Regions from separate parts of the Streptacidiphilus jeojiensis genome, predicted to be linked through region 1. Evidence: riboswitches for the same ligand, from Rfam matches in the RefSeq annotation. Region 1 holds a riboswitch; each other region holds the start of a gene.
The links. Region 1 has a riboswitch for S-adenosylmethionine ahead of ABUW04_RS16870 (putative leader peptide). Riboswitches for the same ligand answer to the same signal wherever they lie in the genome.

Region 2: it holds a riboswitch for S-adenosylmethionine, as region 1 does, so the genes downstream of both, thrC (threonine synthase) here and ABUW04_RS16870 (putative leader peptide) in region 1, are expected to answer to the same signal.
Region 3: it holds a riboswitch for S-adenosylmethionine, as region 1 does, so the genes downstream of both, ABUW04_RS37420 (aminotransferase class V-fold PLP-dependent enzyme) here and ABUW04_RS16870 (putative leader peptide) in region 1, are expected to answer to the same signal.

What each region holds. Positions count from the first base shown of each region.
Region 1 is NZ_JBEUKS010000005.1:407,953-413,473, reverse strand. Features, by position in the region: gene ABUW04_RS16880 (NtaA/DmoA family FMN-dependent monooxygenase) at 1-543, opposite strand, end outside; gene ABUW04_RS16875 (LLM class flavin-dependent oxidoreductase) at 583-1,818, opposite strand; gene ABUW04_RS16870 (putative leader peptide) at 2,015-2,083, opposite strand; SAM riboswitch class IV at 2,116-2,226, opposite strand; SAM riboswitch class IV at 2,406-2,516, shown strand; gene ABUW04_RS16865 (putative leader peptide) at 2,528-2,632, shown strand; gene ABUW04_RS16860 (amino acid ABC transporter permease) at 2,746-3,786, shown strand; gene ABUW04_RS16855 (amino acid ABC transporter ATP-binding protein) at 3,813-4,565, shown strand; gene ABUW04_RS16850 (transporter substrate-binding domain-containing protein) at 4,698-5,521, shown strand, end outside.
Region 2 is NZ_JBEUKS010000010.1:238,677-244,197, reverse strand. Features, by position in the region: gene ABUW04_RS26865 (serine/threonine-protein kinase) at 1-616, shown strand, start outside; gene ABUW04_RS26860 (hypothetical protein) at 613-1,320, shown strand; gene ABUW04_RS26855 (alpha,alpha-trehalose-phosphate synthase (UDP-forming)) at 1,305-2,756, opposite strand; gene ABUW04_RS26850 (glucosyl-3-phosphoglycerate synthase) at 2,787-3,752, opposite strand; SAM riboswitch class I at 3,952-4,097, shown strand; gene thrC (threonine synthase) at 4,115-5,398, shown strand; gene ABUW04_RS26840 (MoaD/ThiS family protein) at 5,395-5,521, shown strand, end outside.
Region 3 is NZ_JBEUKS010000020.1:121,144-126,664, forward strand. Features, by position in the region: gene ABUW04_RS37400 (NYN domain-containing protein) at 1-1,228, opposite strand, end outside; gene ABUW04_RS37405 (hypothetical protein) at 1,365-1,637, opposite strand; gene ABUW04_RS37410 (rhomboid family intramembrane serine protease) at 1,754-2,554, shown strand; gene ABUW04_RS37415 (Lrp/AsnC family transcriptional regulator) at 2,551-2,832, shown strand; gene ABUW04_RS37420 (aminotransferase class V-fold PLP-dependent enzyme) at 2,972-4,342, opposite strand; SAM riboswitch class IV at 4,395-4,529, opposite strand; gene trpD (anthranilate phosphoribosyltransferase) at 4,597-5,521, opposite strand, start outside.

The DNA of each region.
Region 1 (5,521 bases):
GGTGCCGGACTCCTTGTCGGCGACGATCTCGTCGCCCCGCCAGGAGTCGAAGAGCACCTGGGCGGCGGTGAGGAACTGCTTGGCCCGCTCGTAGCGGTCCTCCTGGGCCAGGAAGCCGCCGCGGCGGAAGTTCTGTCCGGTGAACTCGTCCCAGGAGGTGACCACGTTCCAGGCGGCGCGGCCCGCGGAGAGGTGGTCCAGCGAGGCGAACTGCCGGGCCACCTCGTAGGGCTCGTTGAAGGTGGAGTTGATGGTGCCGGCCAGTCCGAGCCGGTCGGTGACCGCGGCCAGCGCGGCCAGGACGGCGAAGGTGTCCGGGCGGCCGACCACGTCCAGGTCGTAGATCTGTCCGCCCTGCTCGCGCAGCCGCAGCCCCTCGGCCAGGAAGAGGAAGTCGAACTTGGCGCGCTCCGCCGTGCGCGCCAGGTGGACGAAGGAGCTGAAGTCGATCTGGCTTCCGGCGGCCGGATCGCTCCACACCGTGGTGTTGTTCACACCGGGGAAGTGCGCGGCGAGGTGGATCTGCTTGAGTGGCTTGCTCATGCGACAGGCGTCCTTAGGTCTCGGTGGTGGAACAAGCGCTCAGACAGAGGTGGCGGCGGAGGTTGCGGCGGATGCGTCGGCGTAGCGGCTCTCCGGGCGGGGCAGGCCGAGCAGCCCGCGCAGGGTGTCGGCCTCGTAGGCGGTGCGGAAGGCTCCGCGGCGCTGCAGCTCGGGGACCAGCCGGCGGGTGATCTGCTCCAGGTCGTGGGGGAGGGTGGCCGGGCGCAGCCGGAAGCCGGTCAGCCCGGCCTGCTGCCACTCCAGCAGCAGGTCGGCGAGGTCGGCGGCGGTGCCGGCGAAGACCTCGGCGTCGCTGGTCAGCGGGGTGGCGGCCAGCTCGTCCAGCCGGTCCCGGCGGGCCGCGGCCGCGCCGGGGGCCTCGTCCAGGAAGACCAGCAGGTCGCCGAAGACGTGCACGGTCTGGTCGGCGCGCCCGGCCGCGGCCTGCTCGGCGCGGATCTCGGCGACGATGCCCCGGGCGCCGTCCGCGTCGTGCGGGGTGGTGAAGCCGAGGTCGGTGGAGCGGGCGACCAGTCGGTAGGGGATGGTCTGGTGCGCCAGCGCGGTGACCAGCGGCTGCCCCTGCGGGGGGCGCGGGGTGATCGACGGCCCCTTCACGCTGAAGGCGCTGCCCTCGAAGTCGATGTAGTGCAGCTTCTCGCGGTCGATGAAGCGGCCGGTGGCGACGTCGCGGATCTCGGCGTCGTCCTCCCAGCTGTCCCAGAGCCGTCGCAGCACCTCGACGTAGTCGGCCGCCTCGTCGAACAGCTCGCCGACCAGGGCCTGGACCTCGGGGCGCTCGAAGTCCTCGAAGGTGAACGGCGGCAGCGTCCGGCGCCCGAAGAGCTCGGCCTCGTGCGGGCGTCCCGACACCTGGACCCGTACCCCGCCGCGTCCGCTGCTGACGAAGTCGAGGGTGGCGATCGCCTTGGAGATGTGGAACGGCTCGGTGTGGGTGACCGTGGCGGTCGGCACCAGGCCGATGTGCCGGCTGAGCGGGGCGATCCGGGCGGCGGTCAGCACCGCGTCCAGCCGCCCGCGGACCTGGTCGGTGCGCCGGTCCGGGGCGAAGGTCTCGGCCGACTGGAGGCCCAGGGAGTCCTCGATGGTGACGAAGTCCAGCAGTCCGCGCTCGGCCTCGGCGACGAGGTCCGCCCAGTACGCCGCGGTGAAGAGCCCCTCGGGCCGGGCGTCGGGCAGCCGCCAGGCGGCGGGGTGCCAACCCGTGCCGTCGAGGGCGACGGCCAGATGGAGGGCGGGGTGTGGGAGAGGCATGGGGGAGATCGCTTCCTGCTCGATTGGGGCCCGATGGTGCGGCGGGCATGCCGAGGGGGACCCGCGCCGGGGCGGCCCGGGGCGGAGTCGGCGGGAGGGAGGGTGCTTCAGCGAGAGGACCGCTGCAGCGGGAGAGGTGCTTCGGAGCGGTGGCCGGAGGTACGGCGGCGCAGCGCCCGTCGAGCGGGGGTGCTGCTCAGGCGGCCGGACAGAGGGCGCTGGCGATGCGCTGAAGATCGATATGGCGACGCGAGTACGTGCCCACTGGTTGACGCACTGCTCTCACCTCCGGTTCAGCTTGCGCGCTTACAGGACTGCGCCGTCCTGTCGGGTCGTCACCTGGAGCACCCCGCCGCGTCGGAGGGTTGCTGGTCAGCCAGCCAGGGCTTGTTGCTGACGCTCGTAACCTGCTCACACGCTAACTCCGGATGGGCGTCGAACACAATCCCCAGTGATCGACTGGGGATGGCCGAGGAGGTCCGCGGAGGTCCGGGGGAGGCCCGGGGCCGCTCCAGCGAGCCTCCAGCGAATCTCCACCGAACCGATAGGCATTGTCTAAATGCGCCGGACGGGTTACCGTGATCCCTGGTTATGAGCGTCAGCGTCAAGCCCTGGCTGGCTGACCGGCAACCCTCCGACGCGGCGGGGTGCTCCAGGTGACGACCCGACGGGACGCCACAGTCCTGTAAGCGCGAGATCGAAAGCGGAGGTGAGAGCAGTGCGTCGAGCAGTAGCCGGAACGTACTCGCGTCGCCACGTCGATCTGCTGCGGGTGAGCAGTGCCCTGTGTCCGGGGACGTGCGCGGTCCGCTGACCGCACCCTTCTCTCCCTGCCTTCATTCCCGGCACCTGTCACCCCATTCACGCCCTCCCGCCGTGCCTCCACGGCGCGCTGCGGCGTTCTCACGGGACGGAACCCACACCCCCATGAGCAGTCCGGACACCTCTGCGCGCACTGCCGTCGCGCCCGAGCCTCCCCCTCCGGTCACCGACGACCGCCCGCTGCACCAGCGCCCCGAGGACGGGCAGCTGCTCGCCGCGAAGCTGGTCCCGCTGCGCCGCCCCGGCCAGTGGATCTCAGCTCTCGCCCTGCTCGTCCTGCTGGCCATGTTCGTCCACACCCTGCTGACCAACAAGCGGTTCCAGTGGGACGTGGTCGGCAGTTACTTCCTCAACGGCTCGATCGTGAACGGCCTGGTCCTGACGCTGTGGTTGACCGCGGCGGTGATGGCGACCGGCTATCTGCTCGGCATCGGCGTGGCGGTCATGAGGCTGTCCGGCAATCCGGTGCTGCGCTCGGTCAGCTTCGGCTTCGTCTGGCTGGTCCGCTCGGTCCCGCCGCTGGTCCAGCTGCTCTTCTGGTACGAACTCGCCTCGCTGTACCCGCAGTTGTCGCTCGGCATCCCGTTCGGGCACGAGTTCGCGACGGTGCGGACGGCCCACCTGTTCAGCGGGATCCTCGCTGCCTTCGTCGGCCTGACCCTGGACGTGGCGGCCTTCGCTTCCGAGATCGTCAGGGGCGGCATCCTCTCCGTGGAGCACGGCCAGACCGAGGCCGCCGAGGCGCTCGGCCTCGGCCGGGCCAGGATCTTCCGCAGGATCGTGCTGCCGCAGGCGATGCCGGCGATCATCCCGGCCACCGGCAACCTGCTCATCGGGATGCTGAAGGCGACCTCGATCGTCAGCGTGATCGCGGTGCAGGACCTGCTCTACTCGTCCCAACTCATCTACAACCAGAACTACCTGATCATCCCTCTGCTACTGGTCGCGACGCTCTGGTACATCATCCTCACCACGCTGCTCTCGATCGGCCAGTTCTTCGTCGAGCGCCACTACGCCCGCGGGAGCCGGCGCGGCGGCAGCGGAGGGACCGGCTTCTGGCAGCTCTTCCGCGGCAACATCCCGCTGTTCGGCGCCAACGGTGCGGCCGGCGGCCGCAGCGGACGCGAACTGGCGGGCCTGTCATGAGCGCCGTTGAGCAGACCCAGGAGCCCCTGGTCCGGATCCGCGGACTGCGCAAGAGCTTCGGCGCCAACCTGGTCCTGGACGGCATCGACCTGGATGTGCGCGAGGGCGAGGTGACCGTGCTGCTGGGCCCCTCGGGCTCGGGCAAGTCCACCCTGCTGCGCAGCATCAACCACCTGGAGAAGCCGGACGCCGGCTTCGTCGAGGTGGGCGGCGAGATCATCGGCTACCGCCACCACGGCAGCAGGCTGCACGAGTTGGGCCACCGTACGATCACCAGGCAGCGCGCCGCGGTCGGCATGGTGTTCCAGCAGTTCAACCTCTTCCCGCACCTGACGGTGCTGGAGAACATCATCGAGGCCCCGGTCGCCGTCCGGGGCCTGACCAGGAAGTCCGCCGCGGTCCAGGCCCGGGAACTGCTGGAGCGGGTGGGACTGGACGGGCGCGAGAGCGCCTATCCCCGGCAGCTGTCCGGCGGACAGCAGCAGCGGGTGGCCATCGCCCGCGCGCTGGCCATGGAACCCCGGCTGCTGCTGTTCGACGAGCCCACCAGTGCGCTGGACCCCGAACTCGTCGGCGAGGTACTGGCGGTGATGCGCGACCTCGCCCTCAGCGGGATGACGATGATCGTGGTCACCCATGAGATCGGCTTCGCCCGCGAGGTCGCCGACTCCGTGGTGTTCCTCGACGGCGGACGCGTCATCGAGTCCGGCGCCCCGGCCGACGTCCTCGACAACCCCGGCCACGACCGGGCCCGCGCCTTCCTCGCCGCGGTCCTGTAACAGCACACCGCTCGCAGCGTCGCGCAGCGGCACCCACCCCCGTTCCCACCCCCGTCTCCGCCTCCACGGCACCCCCTTGCCTCGTCCCGGACCTCACGGCCCTTCACGGCCTGCCCTTCGAAAGGAACCGCTGTGCCGAATCGCCATCTCCCCCGCACCGCCTACGCCGCCCTCGCGGCCTCTGCCGCGCTTGCCCTGCTCACCGCCTGCGGATCGAGCTCCGGCACCGCGGTGACGCCGGCTGCCGGCGGCGGCGCGTCCAGCGGCTCCGCAGGCTCCGCCCAGGCGGCGTCGACGGCGATACCCAGCCAGGACGTCGTCTCCTCGATCCAGGCCGACCCGGCCCTGAAGGCCGAACTCCCGGCGGCGGTCCGCAGCAGCGGCACCCTCACCCTGGGCACCGTCAAGGCGGTCGGCAGCTCCAACCTGCCGCACGGCGGCCAGGGCTCGGACGGCAAGCAGGTCGGCCTGGACGTCGATCTGCGCGATGCGGTCGCCAAGGTGCTGGGAGTCAGCTGGAACGTCGAGTTCGGCACCTTCCCCACCGTCATCCCCGGTGTGCAGAACGGGAAGTACGACGTCGGCCAGGCCAACTTCGGCGCCACCAAGGCCCGGGAGCAGGTGGTCGACTTCACGACCTACCTGAACGACGGTCAGTCCTTCCTCAGTGCCGCCGGGTTGAAGATCGACAGCGCCACCAGCATCACCGACCTGTGCGGCTACAACGTCGCCACCAGCCCGGGTACCACCTTCCAGCAGCTGCTCACCGACGGCGCGTCCAAGTGCGCCGCGGCCGGCAAGAGCCCCTACAAGGTGCAGTACTTCGCCGACACCGCGCCGATCTTCCTGGGCCTGGCCAACGGAAAGGTCGACATCTACTTCGGCCCCACGCTGGGGCTGAAGTACGACGCCGCGCACATCCCCGGCACCAAGTACCTCGGCCAGGTCGGCACCAC
Region 2 (5,521 bases), on a different contig from region 1:
CTCCGCCCCACCGGTGACCGTCACCCTTCCCCCCGGCACCCCCACCCCATCGGCTTCGGCCTCTGCATCACCCTCACTCTCGGCCTCGGCCTCTGCAACCTCGCCCCAGGGCGGGACACCCACTACTCCGCCCCCGACCACCGCCCCACCGACCACAGCAACCCCGACCACAGCCAAACCCACCACAGCCGCCCCGACCACGGCAGCCCCAACCACCACCAAGCCGACCACGGCACCACCTACTACGGCGCCGCCCACGACCACCCCGCCCAGCAGTTCAGCCCCGCCCGCAGTCCAGGTGCTGTCGCTCACCATCGACGTCTGGAGCCTCTCGGGAACCACCGCCACACTCGTCGCCAACGTCAAGACCAGCGGCACCGGAGCGGTCACCCTGACGGGAGTCGGGTACCAGAGTTCGGCGGCCACGCTCGAAGGGGCCAAGGCCGTCGGTAGTCAGTCGGTGACCATTTCCGGGAAGACGTCCTATGTCCGGATCACCGTGGGCACGTTCAACTTTCCGTACAACTGCGGCTACGCGGGCGTGACGCTCAGCAGCAGCCCCGCCGCAGCCAACGGCAGTCCCTCCCAATTCGAAGCGGAGACGTGCATCGGATGAGCATCTTCGACGAACCCCAGGACGCGCCCCCGCCGGAGAACCGTACGGTGAACCTTGGCGGGTTCGGTGCTCCTCCGCCCGATACCGGGACGGTGCACCTCGGTGGGGGCTATGCGCCTGCGCCGGGGTACGAGGCGCCGCCTTCGGTGTTCGCGCCGGTCCCCCCTCCGGAGGAGCAGGCGTCGGCGGAGAGCCTGATCCGGTTCGGGCCCGGGGTGCCCGACCCCAGGACCGCGCGGACCATCGACGTCTGGCAGGGAAACGCTCCCGGGCCGGAGGCCGCTCCGCACCACGGGCGGTCCGAGGAGAAGCGACGCCATCCCGGGCGCTACATCCTGGCGGGGCTGGTGCTGCTCGCGGTCATCGGGTTCCTGCTCTGGCAGCACTTCGCCACCCCGGTGTCGATCAGCTCGGTGACGGTCGCCGCGGACAAGGCCAATCTGACCTGCGGCCAGACGGAGCTGGTCACCGCCACCCTGCACACCAACGGCGGGTCCGGAAAGGTCCACTACCAGTGGGTCCGCAGCGACGGCACGGTCAGCGGGACGCTGACCCAGTCCGTCCCGTCCGGCGTGCACCAGGTGCAGCTCCCGCTGCGCTGGACCGTCACCGGGCAGGGCAACTTCCAGGGGACGGCGACCGTCAAGATCCTCTCGCCCGGTTCGGCCACCGGCACCGCCGTCTTCAACTACTCCTGCAGCTGATCACCCGCCAGGGCCCGGTACTGCTCCAGGAACCAGGCCGACGGCGGCAGCGCCGTGCCCGCCTCGGCCAGCCGCTTGCAGCGGTCGGCCCGCTCCGCCGCGGGCATGGTGAGCGCGGTGTGCAGCGCCTCCGCGGTGGCGATGACGTCGTACGGGTTGACGGTCACCGCGTCCTCGCCCAGTTCCTCGTAGGCGCCGGCCTCCCGGGACAGCACCAGGGCGCAGCCGTCGTCGGAGACCACCGGGAGCTCCTTGGCGACCAGGTTCATCCCGTCCCTGATCGGGTTGACCAGGGCCACGTCGGCGAGCCGGTAGGCGGCGAGCGAGCGGGCGAAGTCGTCGTCGACCGCGAGCAGCACCGGCTGCCAGTCGGGGGTGCCGAACTCGTCGTTGATCTCCTGGGCGACCCGCAGCACCGAGGCGGTGTACTCGCGGTACTCCGGCAGGTCGTGCCGTGAGGGGTAGGCGAAGGCGATGTGGACGACCCGGTCCAGCCATTCCGGACGGGTGTGCAGCAGGTGCCGGTAGGCGTGCAGGCCGCGGACGATGTTCTTGGACAGCTCGGTGCGGTCGACCCTGACGATGGTGCGCCGGTCGCCGACGGCCTCGCGCAGGGCAGCCAGCCGGGAGTCGACGTCGGGCCGGTGGGCGCGCTCGCGCAGGAAGTCGCCGTCGGCGCCCAGCGGGTGCACGCCGAGCCGGGTGGTGCGGCCCTCGTGGGTGACCGTCAGCGCGCTCCGGTCGACCTCGGCGCCGAGGACCGCCTCGCAGCAGTCGGCGAAGGCCGAGGCCCAGCGGCGGGTGAGGAACCCGGCCTGGTCCGCGCCGAGGATGCCGACCAGCACGTCCCTGGCGATGTCGTCGGGCAGCAGCCGGTAGTAGTCCGGCGGGGCCCACGGGGTGTGCGAGAAGTGGCCGATCCGCAGGTCCGGGCGCAGCTCCCGGAGCAGCCGGGGTGTCAGTGACAGGTGGTAGTCCTGGACCAGCACGGTCGCCCCCGGCGCCGCGGCCTCGGCCAGGGCCTCGGCGAAGGCCCGGTTGTAGGCCTCGTAGGAGGCCCACTCGCGACGGAAGGAGGAGCCGAAGACCGGCGTGGTCGGGGTGTTGTAGATCAGGTGGTGGACGAACCACAGGGTGGAGTTGGCGATGCCGTTGTAGGCGCGGGCGAAGGTGCCGGCGTCGATGTCCAGCATGCGGACCGAGGGGTCGCCCAGCTTGCCCTGCCGGGTCGCGGCGCGGTCGCCCTCGGTGAGCGCGGCGCAGACCCAGACCGACTCGATCTCGTCGCCGATGGCGCTGAGGCCGGAGACCAGCCCGCCACCGCCGCGGCGGGGCGTGAGCGTGCCGTCGTCCTCCACGGTGAAGGAGATCGGCCCCCGGTTGGAGGCGAGCAGGACCCGGGCCTGCGGCGGTGTGGACGGACTTGCGTTGACCATGGTGCAGAGCCTTGCCTGTGCGGAGCGGGGTCAAACGTCCGGGCCGGTCAGCGTGGCAATCGGCGGACGTTCGGTGGTCGGGAGGTCGACCGTGGTCGGGGTGAAGCCGGACGCGGTGCGGGTGAACTGGGTGAGGGTCGGCGTGGCCAGGTCGTCGGTGGCCTTGATCCGGTTGCTGCGGGCCAGCCGGTCCAGGGCGGTCAGCTGGATGCTGGCCGCCATCCGGCCCAGGGCCAGCGCGTCCTGGTGCCGGTGGTGCCGCACGCCCACGTCCACCTGGGCCAGCGCGTCCAGGCCGGCCAGCTCCAGGGCGTCCACCAGCAGGCCCAGCTCCACCCCGTAGCCGGTGGGGAAGGGCAGCCGCTCCAGCAGGCTGCGCCGGGCCGCGTACTCGCCGCCGAGCGGCTGGACGAAGCCGGCCAGCAGCGGCCAGTAGAGGTTCAGCAGCGGGCGGGCGACCAGCTCGGTGACCCGGCCGCCGCCGGCCGGGATGCTGCCGGTGTCGGTCTCCAGCGGCCGGTCGTACATCGCCTTGACGAAGGCCACGTCCGGGTCGGTGAGCAGCGGTCCGATGATCCCGGAGACGAAGGCGGGGTCGAACTCGCGCAGGTCGGCGTCGATGAAGCAGACCAGGTCGCCGCTGGTCACCAGCAGTGAGCGCCAGAGCACCTCGCCCTTGCCGGGCACGGCGGGCAGCTCGGGGAGCACCGAGTCCCGGTGCACCACCGTCGCCCCGGCGTCGGCCGCGGCCTGCGCGGTGCGGTCGGTGGATCCGGAGTCGACCACGACCAGCTCGTCCACCAGCGGCACGGCCTCCATCAGCTCGCGGCGGATCGCGGCGACGATCCCGCCGACGGTGGCCTCCTCGTCCAGCGCGGGCAGCACCACGCTGACGGTGGTGCCGCCGGCCTGCTTGGCGGCCAGCAGGTCCGGCAGCGGTCGGTCGGCGGCCGTCCAGGAGCGGCGGCGCAGCCAGTCGGCGACCTCGTCAAGCACAGGACTCCTCGGGTGGTGGCACCGGAACTCCGGTGGTGCCGGGTGTCTCGCCTCGCGGACAGCCAGTGATCGGTGGGCGGGGCTTCGGTTACAGTCTTGGGGACGACACGTTGCCGCCGCACGGCGGGTCTAACCGTTGTCACCACAAATGCCTTCCGGGCAGCGTCCGCAGCGAGCTGCGGAGCCCGGATCGCCATAGAGCTCATCCAGAGGGACTGAGGGAACGGCCCGTTGAAGTCCCGGCAACCCTCCTGCCAGCAAAGCCGCAGCTCAAGCTGTTGAGGCCCTGGTGGGGAAGGTGCCAATTCCGTCCTGCGGCGAGACGCGCCGCGGGGAAGATGAGGAGAGAGGGCCTCGCCATCATGGCTGCTGTAACCACCGAGTCCGTTGTGACCGCCGAATCCTTCGGACCCGCCGTCGCGCTGTCCTGCCGGGAGTGCGGCGCGCGTACCGCACTCGCTCCGGACTTCGCCTGTATCGAGTGCTTCGGACCCCTCGAGGTGGCCTACGAGCTGCCCACCGGTGACCCCGAGGCACTGCGCGCCCGCATCGAGGCGGGCCCCACCAACATCTGGCGCTACGCGCCGCTGCTGCCGGTCCCCGCCGACGTCGCCTCCCGGCCCAACCTGAACCCCGGCTGGACCAAGCTGGTCAAGGCCGACAACCTGGCCCGCGAGCTGGGCGTCACCGGCGGCCTGTACGTCAAGGACGACTCCGGCAACCCCACCCACTCCTTCAAGGACCGGGTGGTCGCGATCGCCGTCGAGGCGGCCCGCACCTTCGGCTTCACCACCCTCTCCTGCTCCTCCACCGGCAACCTGGCCGGCGCGGTCGGCGCGGCCGCCGCCAGGACCGGGCTGCGCTCGTGCGTGTTCATCCCGCACGACCTGGAGCAGGGCAAGATCGTGATGGCTGCGGTGTACGGCGGCGAGCTGGTCGGCATCGAGGGCAACTACGACGACGTGAACCGCTTCTGCTCGGAGCTGATCGGCGACCCGGCCGGCGAGGGCTGGGGCTTCGTCAACGTCAACCTGCGCCCCTACTACGGCGAGGGCTCCAAGACCCTGGCGTACGAGATCTGCGAGCAGCTGGGCTGGCGGCTGCCGGACCAGATCGTGATCCCGATCGCCTCGGGCTCGCAGCTGACGAAGATCGACAAGGGGCTCAAGGAGCTGATCGCCCTCGGCCTGGTCGAGGACAAGCCGTACAAGATCTTCGGGGCCCAGGCCGAGGGCTGCTCCCCGGTCTCGGTGGCCTTCAAGGCCGGCCATGACGTGATCCGGCCGCAGAAGCCCGACACCATCGCCAAGTCGCTGGCCATCGGCAACCCGGCCGATGGCCCCTACGTCCTGGACATCTGCCGGCGCACCGGCGGCGCGGTCGAGGATGTGAACGACGAGCAGGTGGTGGACGCGATCAAGCTGCTGGCCCGCACCGAGGGCATCTTCGCCGAGACCGCCGGCGGGGTGACGGTCGGCGTGCTGCAGAAGCTGATCAAGAACGGGCTGCTCGACCCGACCGCCGAGACCGTGGTCCTCAACACCGGCGACGGTCTGAAGACCCTGGACGCGGTGGAGCCCACCACCGGCCTGTCCGCCACCATCCGTCCCACCCTTGACTCGTTCCGAGAGGCTGGCCTCGCATGAGTGTCTCCGTCCGCATTCCGACGATCCTCCGCACCTACACCGGCGGTGCCGCCGAGGTCGCGGCCGAGGGTGCCACCCTCGCCGCGGTCATCGACGACCTGGAGGCCAACCACACCGGCATCC
Region 3 (5,521 bases), on a different contig from region 1:
GCGGAGCCATCGGCACCGGCGCGTCCAGGTCCTTGCCGTCGAACACGCAGGTGATCTCCGCCCCGCTGTGCGCGGCGAGCATGGAGAGCCCGTTCAGCAGCCTGACCCGCTGCTTGTCCAGCGGCAGCGTCGGGTAGCCGCTCTTGGTGACGTTGTAGCCGTCCACCAGCAGATGCACCTGAGGGAGCGCCAGCAACTGGTCCAGCAGCGCGGGGTCGTCCCCGTCCAGGGCGCGTCTGGCCACGTCGTGCGGGGAGGCCGTGGTGGGCGCGACCGCCTCCACCGTGTCGGCCGGGCGGGTGGTGACCGGCTTCAGGCCCAGCTCCCGCTGCAGCCCCTGGGCGCCCTGCAGCACCACGTCCAGCAGCAGCCGCAGCCGCATCTCCTCGGCGCTGCGCCCCTCCCTGGACGCCCGTCTGGCCGCCTCGACGGCCGACTCGGCCTCGGCCAGCCGGTGCTTCAGCCGGCGCACCTCGCTGTCGGTGGTGCCGCGCTCGGTGGCACCGGCCGCCTTCAGCGCCTCCAGCTCGGCGGTGACCTTGCGGGTCGCCGCCTCGGCGCGCTTGGTGTCGGCCTCCAGGCTGCGCACCCGGCGGCGGAGCGAGTCCCGCTCCTTCCTGGTCTCGTCCAGCTCGACCCGGCCCCGGTCCGCCTCGGTCCTGCTGGTCTCGCGCAGCGCGGACAGCTCCGCCTGCAGCTTCTCCACCAGTCGGGCCGCCTCGGCGGCGGCGCCCTCCGACTCGGCCCGCTCGACCTCCTCGCCGGCGTCGCCGACCAGCTTGCTCCATCCGGTCGGTCGCAGCAGATAGGCCACCGCGGCCACGTCCTGCGGGTCGGCGGCGGCAGGAACCTGCCCGTTCTCCAGCGCCGCGACCAGGTCGGGCTGGCCCTGTCTGACTCGTTCCGCTATCCGCGACCGGAAGCCGGGCTCGGTCTCCAGGGCGGCGGCGATGGCGGTGGCCCCGCGTCTGGCCCGCTGCACCGGGGTGAACTTGGCGTAGGGGCGCAGCCGGGGCGGCAACTCGCCGACCGGCATGGCGCTGAGCCCGTCGGCGGCGATGCCGACGACCCTGCGCCGCACGCCCTCGGGCAGCGGCCGGTCCAACTGCTCGGCGGGCTCGGCGGGCTCATCCGGTTCGGCGGGTTCGGTGGCGGGCAGCGCGAGGTCTGCCGCCTGCTCGGGGCCCACGGGCCCCTCGGCGACGTCCGCCCGGTCTCGCTCCACCACGTCCGCTGTCTCCGATCCGGTCCTGCGGGACTACCTGCCCGCAGTAACCATTCTCGCCCGCCCTACCCCCTACTCGTCACCGCGCCACACATGCCTCAGGCCACCTGCCCCGGGGCACCGCCTTCACACCGGGCGCTCAGGCCTCGGTACGCCCCGCCTGCGCGGCCGCCTCGGCCTCCGCGCCCGGACGGTCCACCAGTTCCACCTGGTCCACCGCGTTGCACCAGCGGCAGCGCACCGACTCCACGGTCTCGCTGAGCACCTCGCGCTCCTCCACCCGGGACTCGCCGGCCAGGTCCAGATGGACGAACTCGACCACGCGGGAGGACCGGGTCACGTCGAAGCGGGTCAGGTTGCCGCACAGGGTGCAGCGCCACCGGGTCCCCTCGGTGGGAAGGGGAACTGACATGAGCGGTCCTCTCGCGACGGGTACGCCTACCTGCACAACCCTATGGCCTTGCCCTCAACGGCAGATACGGCGGGACAACCGGTGTCAGATTTGTCCGGTTAAGGAATGCTCAATCCATGTTGAGGCCGGTAAGCGCGAAGAATCCGCCCCCCGGGGGCGCACAGCCGTTCGTTCCGCTGGTGACCTACGCCCTGATCGCGGCGTGCACGCTGGTCTTCCTGGTCGGCCCGGTCTCCGGGCTCGACCCGCTGTACGGCGGCGGGAACGCGCGCGCCTGTGCGGAGCTGGCCTACTACCACCACTGGGGGGTGATCCCCAGCGAGCTGATGGACAACCAGCCGATCGCGGCACCCACCACCCCGGGCTGCCCGGCGCCGGACGGCTTCCCGAAGATCCCGGCCCTGTCGGTGCTGACCGCGATGTTCGTCCACGGCGGCTGGCTGCACCTGCTGGGCAACATGCTGTTCCTCTACGTCTTCGGCGCGATGGTCGAGGAGCGGATGGGGCGGCTGCCGTACCTCCTCAGCTATGTCGCCCTGGGCTACCTGGCGACCTACGGCTACGCGGTCTTCGCCGGCGGCGACAGCGCCACGCAGACCCTGGTCGGCGCCTCCGGTGCGATCGCCGGCATCCTCGGCGCCTACCTGCGGCTGCACCCGAAGGCCCGGGTGACCAGCCTGCTCCCGTTCCTGCTGTTCCTGCCGCTGCGGTTCCCCGCCTGGCTGGTGCTCGGCGTGTGGTTCGCGATCCAGTGGGCCTCGGTCGGGGCGCCCTCCGCGGCCGTGACCGGGGTCGCCTACACCGCCCATCTGATCGGCTTCGCCGGCGGCTTCCTCTTCGCCTGGCTGCTGTACTGCCGCAGGCGCGGCTACGCTGATCCGACGAACGCCGCCGTACTCCCAGGAGACCCCCCGTGATCACCGCGATCGTGCTCATCAAGACCACCGTCGACCGGATCCCCGAGATCGCCGAGGCGATCGCCGCGATCGACGGGGTGACCGAGGTGTACTCGGTGACCGGACAGCACGACCTGGTGGCCATGGTCCGGGTACGGGCCCACGAGGAACTGGCCGAAGTGATCCCCGGCCAGGTGAACAAGGTCCCCGGGGTCGAGTCCACGGAGACCCACATCGCCTTCCGCACCTACTCCCGGCACGACCTCGACGCGGCCTTCGCGTTGGGCTTGGAGGACTAGGTGCAGACCGTAGGTGGCTTGTCGCGCAGTTCCCCGCGCCCCTAGGTAGGTGCAACTCACTCATAGTGGGTCAGTTGCAGCCCCCAGGGGCGCGGGGAACTGCGCGGCCAACCATGCACAACCCGCACCCGAGAACCGGTCACCCCCGCCGGGTATCCGGCACGCACCGCCCACCCTCGGTCCGGTAGGCCCACTTCGCACCGTCGGTGACCAACTCCCGCACCGCCTCCACAAAGCGGTCCACATGCTCGTCCGGCGTGCCCGCCCCGAAACTCACCCGGATGGCGTTCAGGCTCCGCTCCCCCGGCAGCGACGCCTCCGGCGCACCGCACTCGGACGGCGCAGCCTCCTCCCCGCCCAGCAGCGTCCGCACCAGCGGGTGCGCGCAGAACAGCCCGTCCCGCACCCCGATGCCGTACTCCGCGGACAGCGCCGCGGAGAAGTGCGAGCTGTTCCAGTCCTGCACGACGAAGGACAGCACACCCACCCGCGGGTGCTCCTCGCCGAACAGGGTCAACACCCTGACCTGCGGAATCCCGGCCAGCCCGGCCCGCAGCCGGTCGATCAGGAACCGCTCCCTGGCCACCAGCGCGTCGAAGCCGGCCTCGCCGAGCGCCCGGCAGGCGGAGGCGATGGCGTAGGCGCCGACGACGTTCGGCGAACCGGCCTCGTGCCGCTGCGGACCGCGGTGCCACTCCACCGCCACCGAGCCGTCGGCCTCCCTGGCCACGGTACGGCTGGCGCCGCCACCGGCCAGGTACGGCTCGGCGGCGTCCAGCCAGTCGCTGCGGCCGGCCAGCACTCCGGCGCCGAAGGGGGCGTAGAGCTTGTGCCCGGAGAAGGCGACCCAGTCGACGTCCAGCTCGCGGACCGAGACCGGGTGGTGCGGAGCGAGCTGGGCGGCGTCCAGGACGATCCGCGCGCCGTGCCGGTGCGCGGTCGCGGCCAGCTCGCGGACCGGCCAGATCTCCCCGGTGACATTGGACGCCCCGGTCACACACACCAGCCGCGGCCCGGCCGTGGTGGCGGCCAGCGCCTCGTCCAGCGCCGCCACGGCCTCCTCGGGCGAGCGCGGGGCGCGCAGGTAGCTGACGGTCAGTCCGTCCCTGCGCCAGGGCAGCAGTGAGGCGTGGTGCTCGGTCTCGAAGGCGAACACCTCGGTCCCGGTCGGCAGCACGCCGGCCAGCAGGTTCAGCGAGTCGGTGGTGGCCCGGGTGAAGACCACCTGGTCGTCCTCGCGCAGGTCCAGGAACTCGGCGACGGTGGCCCGGCTCTGCTCGAACAGGTCGGTGGACAGCTGCGAGAGGTACCCGGCGCCGCGGTGCACGCTGCCGTAGTAGGGGGCGTAGGCGGCGACGTCGTCCCAGACCCGCTGCAGGGCCGGCGCGCTGGCGGCGTAGTCGAGCGCGGCGTAGGTCACCTTGGCACCGCTGACCAGCGGGACCTCGACATCGCGGCCGAGGACCGCAAGCGGCTGACAGACGGTGGAAGTATTCGGGTACGCCGACACAGACCCCTCCAGGGCATCCAGTGGATCCCCGGCGCAAGGCCTGATCGGAAGGGATCCGCGCTTGCCCCACGGCATTGTTGCCGAAGGGCCTGGTCGTCACCCGGAGGCACCCCGCCACGGACGGAGGGTTGCCGGACAGCAAGCCGGGGCTGCAGCGGTCGTGAACCGCGCGCTGTCACTCGTGACCTGGTGAGAACTATGCCAGAGGTCCGCCCTGTGGGCGAACCCCCGTCCGGCATGTGGGACCGCCCGGACTACCTGTGCGTCGCCGCAGCCCAGCGCTCCAGCACCGCGGCGGCCGCGCCGGAGTCGATCGACTCCGCGGTGCGCTTCATCGCCGCCGCCAGCTGCTCGGTCAGCGGTGCGTCGGTCTGGTCCAGGGCGACCAGGGCCGAGGCCGAGTTGAGCAGCACCGCGTCCCGGACCGGGCCCTGCTCCCCGGCCAGCACCCGGCGGGCCACCTCGGCGTTGTGGGCGGCGTCGGCCCCGCGCAGCGCCTCGATGCCGACCGGGGTGATGCCGACGTCCCGCGGGTCGAACCGGCTCTGCTCCACCTCGCCGTCGCGGACCTGCCACACCGTGGAGGTCCCGGTCACGGTCAGCTCGTCCAGGCCGTCGTCGCCGCGGAACACCAGCGCGGAGGCGCCGCGGCGGGCCAGCACGCCGGCGATCAGGCCGGCCATCCTGGTGTCGAAGCAGCCCACGGCGTTGGCGCCGACCCGGGCCGGGTTGGTCAGCGGGCCGAGCAGGTTGAACGCGGTGGGGACGCCCAGACCGACCCGGGCCGGCCCGGCGTGCCGCATCGAGGGGTGGAACACCGGGGCCGGGCAGTAGGTGATCCCGGCCTCGACGGCGACCTCGGCCACCCGACGCGGGGTCAGCTCCAGATTGACGCCGAGCTTCTCCAGCACGTCGGTGGCTCCGCTCGCGGAGGAGGCGGCCCGGTTGCCGTGCTTGACCACCAGCGCGCCCGCGCCGGCCGCGACGATCGCCGACATGGTGGAGATGTTGACGGTCTTGGCCCGGTCGCCACCGGTGCCGACGATGTCCACGGCCCGGCCCGGCACCTCTATCACGGTGGCGTGGGCGTACATGGAGTCGACCAGACCGGCGATCTCGTCCACCGTCTCACCCTTGGCGCGCAGGCCCACCAGGAAGCCGGCGACCTGGATCGGCGAG